Regions from separate parts of the Pseudomonas sp. GW821-FHT09C09 genome, predicted to be linked through region 1. Evidence: predicted binding sites of a transcription regulator. Region 1 holds the regulator's gene; the other holds the start of a gene.
What was found. The regulator sigma-54, encoded in region 1, starts transcription at its own class of promoters, with help from an activator protein. The targets are predictions, from matches to a motif close to ANTGGCATNNANNTTGCTNT.

Region 1 (2,393 bases):
CGATCTCCGTGGGCGACATCAAGCAGATCATTCACCATCTCAAGGCCAAGGGCATCGGTGTACTGATCACCGACCACAACGTCCGCGAGACGCTGGATATCTGCGAAACGGCGTACATCGTCAATGACGGCCAGCTGATCGCCGAAGGCGACTCCGCGACCATCCTCGCCAACGATCTGGTGAAGGAAGTGTATCTGGGTCACGAGTTCCGCCTGTAAGCGCGACAGCATTCGACCAGCCGTCCGGGTGCTGTAACGTTGAAGCGCGTTTTTATACGCTTTTATTGTTACAGCGCTCTAGGCAAACACGACAGTTTCAGGCATATAATTTGCTTAAGTTTGGCGCCTCGGCGCCCTGTAGTGGATGGCGCATAGCGCCGGCGAATAAGGTGTTAAGCCCCTGCCATGAAACCATCGCTAGTCTTGAGAATGGGCCAGCAGCTGACGATGACACCGCAGCTGCAACAGGCCATCCGCCTGCTCCAATTGTCGACCCTGGATCTGCAACAGGAAATCCAGGAGGCTCTGGAATCCAACCCGATGCTCGAACGCCAGGAAGACGGCGACGACTTCGACAATTCCGACCCGCTGGCCGACAACGCCGAACAGAAGCCCAATACCGAGATCCAGGAACCTTCCTACCAGGAAACCGCGCCGACGGTCGACAATCTCGAAGACGGCGAATGGAACGAGCGAATCCCCAACGAACTGCCTGTCGACACCGCCTGGGAAGACGTCTATCAGACCAGCGCCAGCAGCCTGCCGAGCAGTGATGACGACGAGTGGGATTTCACCACCCGCACCTCCGCCGGCGAAAGCCTGCAAAGCCACCTGCTGTGGCAGTTGAACCTGGCGCCGATGTCCGACACCGATCGCCTGATCGCCGTGACCCTGATCGATTGCATCAACAATCAGGGCTACCTCGACGAAACCCTCGAAGAAATCCTCGACGCCTTTGATCCAGAGCTCGACATCGAGCTGGACGAGATCGAAGCCGTCCTGCACCGCATCCAGCAATTCGAACCCGCCGGCATTGGCGCACGCAACCTGGGCGAATGTCTGCTGCTGCAATTGCGCCAGCTGTCGGCCAAGACCCCTTGGCTGGCCGAAGCCAAGCGACTGGTCACCGATTACATCGACCTGCTCGGCAGCCGCGACTACAGCCAGCTGATGCGCCGCATGAAGCTCAAGGAAGATGAACTGCGCCAGGTCATCGAACTGGTCCAGAGCCTCAACCCGCGCCCCGGCTCACAGATCGAATCCACCGAAGCCGAATACGTGGTGCCCGACGTCATCGTGCGCAAAGACAACGAACGCTGGCTGGTCGAGCTGAACCAGGAGTCGGTGCCGCGCCTGCGGGTCAACGCCCAATACGCCGGTTTCGTCCGCCGCGCCGACACCAGCGCCGACAATACCTTCATGCGCAATCAGTTGCAGGAAGCCCGCTGGTTCATCAAGAGCCTGCAGAGCCGCAACGAAACCCTGATGAAGGTTGCCACCCAGATCGTCGAGCATCAGCGCGGCTTCCTGGAATACGGCGACGAAGCGATGAAACCACTCGTGCTGCATGACATCGCCGAGGCAGTCGGCATGCACGAGTCGACGATTTCCCGGGTGACCACGCAGAAATTCATGCATACCCCCCGGGGCATATATGAACTGAAATACTTTTTCTCCAGCCACGTCAGCACCTCCGAAGGCGGCGAATGCTCGTCCACGGCGATCCGCGCGATCATCAAGAAACTGGTCGCCGCGGAAAATCAGAAAAAGCCGTTGAGTGACAGCAAGATCGCTGGTTTACTGGAGGCACAAGGCATTCAGGTGGCTCGCCGCACCGTCGCCAAGTACCGCGAATCCCTCGGGATCGCGCCTTCGAGCGAACGCAAGCGGTTGATGTAAGCCACGTTACAGCGTTCCAGTGGCAGGCTCTTCGGCCTGCCGCTTTATGCACTGGCAACGAAGGAGAAGCTGTATGCAAGTCAACATCAGTGGACACCAACTGGAAGTTACCCAACCTCTCCGTGAATACGTTGAGCAGAAGCTCAAGAGGCTTGAGGGACATTTCGACAAGATCACCAACGTGCAAGTCACGATGTGCGTCGAAAAGCTGAAGCAGAAAATCGAAGCCACGCTGCATATTCCCGGCAACGAGGTCGTCGCAAACGCGGAACATACCGACATGTACGCAGCGATCGACGCGCTGACCGACAAGCTTGATAAACAACTCAAAAAGCATAAGGAAAAGACCCAGAGCCTGCTTCAGGGCGCTACCGGTCGATAACCCCCACCCCCATGATCCGACTTGAAAGCATCCTGACCCCCGGCCGTTCCCTGGTGAACGTGCCGGGCGGCAGTAAAAAGAAAGCCCTCGAACAAATTGCCAACCTGATCGCC
Region 2 (2,393 bases), on a different contig from region 1:
CGCAAGCAGGAGCTGCGTGGCTTCGACAGCATCTTCCAGAGCTCGAAAGTGATGGCGGCGGTGGTGCGCGAAGCCCGGCGCATGGCGCCACTGGATGCGCCGCTATTGATAGAAGGCGAAACCGGAACCGGCAAGGAGTTGCTGGCGCGGGCCTGTCACCTGGCGAGCCCGCGCGGCCAGTCGCCTTTGATGGCGCTCAACTGCGCGGGGTTGCCGGAATCGATGGCCGAGACCGAACTGTTCGGCTATGGCCCCGGTGCCTTTGAGGGCGCGCGGGCGGAAGGCAAGCTCGGGCTGCTGGAGCTGACGGCGGGCGGCACGCTGTTCCTCGATGGCGTCGGCGAAATGAGCCCGCGCCTGCAGGTGAAATTGCTGCGCTTCCTGCAGGACGGTTGCTTCCGGCGTGTAGGCAGTGATGAAGAGGTTTATCTGGATGTGCGGGTGATCTGCGCCACCCAGGTCGATTTGTCCGAGTTGTGCGCCCGTGGCGAGTTCCGCCAGGATTTGTATCACCGTCTCAACGTGCTTTCCCTGCACATCCCGCCACTGCGTGAATGCCTCGACGGTTTGACGCCGCTGGTGGAGCACTTCCTCGATCAGGCCAGTCGGCAGATCGGTTGCCCGCTGCCGAAACTGGCACCGGCGGCGATGGACCGGCTCAGTCATTACCACTGGCCGGGCAACGTACGGCAGCTGGAGAACGTGCTGTTCCAGGCGGTTTCGCTGTGCGATGGCGGGACGGTCAAGGCCGAGCATATTCGGCTGCCGGACTATGGCGTGCGTCAGCCGCTTGGCGATTTCTCCCTCGAAGGCGGACTGGACGAGATCGTCGGTCGCTTCGAGAAAGCGGTGCTGGAGCGACTGTATTCGGAGCACCCGAGCAGTCGGCAACTGGGCAAGCGGCTTGGGGTTTCCCATACGACCATTGCCAACAAGTTGCGTGAATACGAAGTCGGCAAAGACGCGTCCGAGTGATTTAGACCGGCCCGGTTGATTGCCGCGAAGCGGCATGACACCGCCGGTTTTTCGTCTTCGATACATTTCCTTCTTTCCCGCAAAATCCCTCAAGTCCTTTGTTTATCGGGTCCCTGGCCGCCAGAAAAAAGTTGGTCTGCAAATTGCTTGTGGCTCAGCAGTACAGCGGTGGGCGGCAAACGTCCGGCATGCAGAGGAAAGAGTGTGGACAAGTACCTTTATGTGGCAATGACCGGCGCCAGCCAGAACGCGCTGGCGCAAAAGGCTCATGCCAACAACCTGGCGAACATCTCCACCAACGGTTTTCAGCGCGACCTGGAGCAGGCGCGTTCGATGCCGGTGTTCGGTGACAGCTTTCCGGCGCGTGCGTTTGCCATGAGCGAACGGCCTGCCACCGACTTCACTCCGGGCTCCCTTGTGCAGACCGGGCGTGACCTCGACGTGGCCGTCAGCGGCAACGGTTTCATTGCCGTGCAGAATCCCAATGGCGGCGAAAGCTACGTGCGCACCGGTAGCCTGAATATCGACGCCCTTGGCGTGCTGCGTGCCGGCAACGGCATGCCGGTCATGGGCAATGGTGGTCCGATTGCCATTCCGCCGGAGCAGCAGGTGGAAGTCGGTGAAGACGGCACCATCAGTATCCGTGCGATGGGCGAGGGCCCGCGCGTCATGGCCGAAGTCGACCGGATCAAGCTGGTCAACCCGGACATCAAGAACATGAACAAGGGCCTGGACGGTTCGATCTACACCAAGGACGGCCAGCCTGCGCCGGCCGATGCCAACGTCAAACTGGTGTCGGGTTTCCTGGAGTCGAGCAACGTCAATGCCGTGGAAGAGATGACCTCGGTGCTGGCCCTGGCCAAGCAGTTCGAGTTGCACGTCAAGATGATGAACACCGCCAAAGACGACGACCAGGCCATGGCTCGGGTCTTGCAGATCAGCTAATTATCAGAACGTCGCGCCGTAAAACAGGCGCACGAGGAGAATCGAATGCTTCCGGCTCTATGGGTTGCCAAAACCGGTCTGTCCGCCCAGGACACCAACCTGACCACCATTTCCAACAACCTGGCCAACGTGTCGACCACGGGTTTCAAACGTGACCGCGCCGAGTTCCAGGACCTGCTGTATCAGATCAAACGTCAGCCAGGCGCCCAGTCGACCCAGGACAGCGAACTGCCGTCGGGTCTGCAAGTGGGTACCGGTGTGCGCATCGTCGGCACCCAGAAAAACTTCACCGCCGGCAGCCTGCAAACCACCGAGCAGCCGCTGGACATGGCCATCGACGGCCGTGGTTTCTTCCAGATCCTGCAGCCGGACGGCACCACGTCCTACACCCGTGACGGTACTTTCCACCTCGACTCCAACGGCCAGATCGTCAACGCCAGCGGTTTTGCTCTGGAGCCGGCGATTGTCATCCC

Region 2: a site for sigma-54 is predicted at 1,106-1,125, ahead of AC07NR_RS00870 (flagellar basal body rod protein FlgF). Genes of this name have one in related genera too.

Annotation. Positions count from the first base shown of each region.
Region 1 is NZ_JBWKPF010000008.1:154,236-156,628, reverse strand. It holds gene lptB (LPS export ABC transporter ATP-binding protein) at 1-218, shown strand, start outside; gene AC07NR_RS23665 (RNA polymerase factor sigma-54) at 405-1,898, shown strand; gene hpf (ribosome hibernation-promoting factor, HPF/YfiA family) at 1,972-2,280, shown strand; gene ptsN (PTS IIA-like nitrogen regulatory protein PtsN) at 2,292-2,393, shown strand, end outside.
Region 2 is NZ_JBWKPF010000001.1:184,977-187,369, reverse strand. It holds gene AC07NR_RS00875 (sigma-54-dependent transcriptional regulator) at 1-975, shown strand, start outside; gene AC07NR_RS00870 (flagellar basal body rod protein FlgF) at 1,180-1,920, shown strand; gene flgG (flagellar basal-body rod protein FlgG) at 1,966-2,393, shown strand, end outside.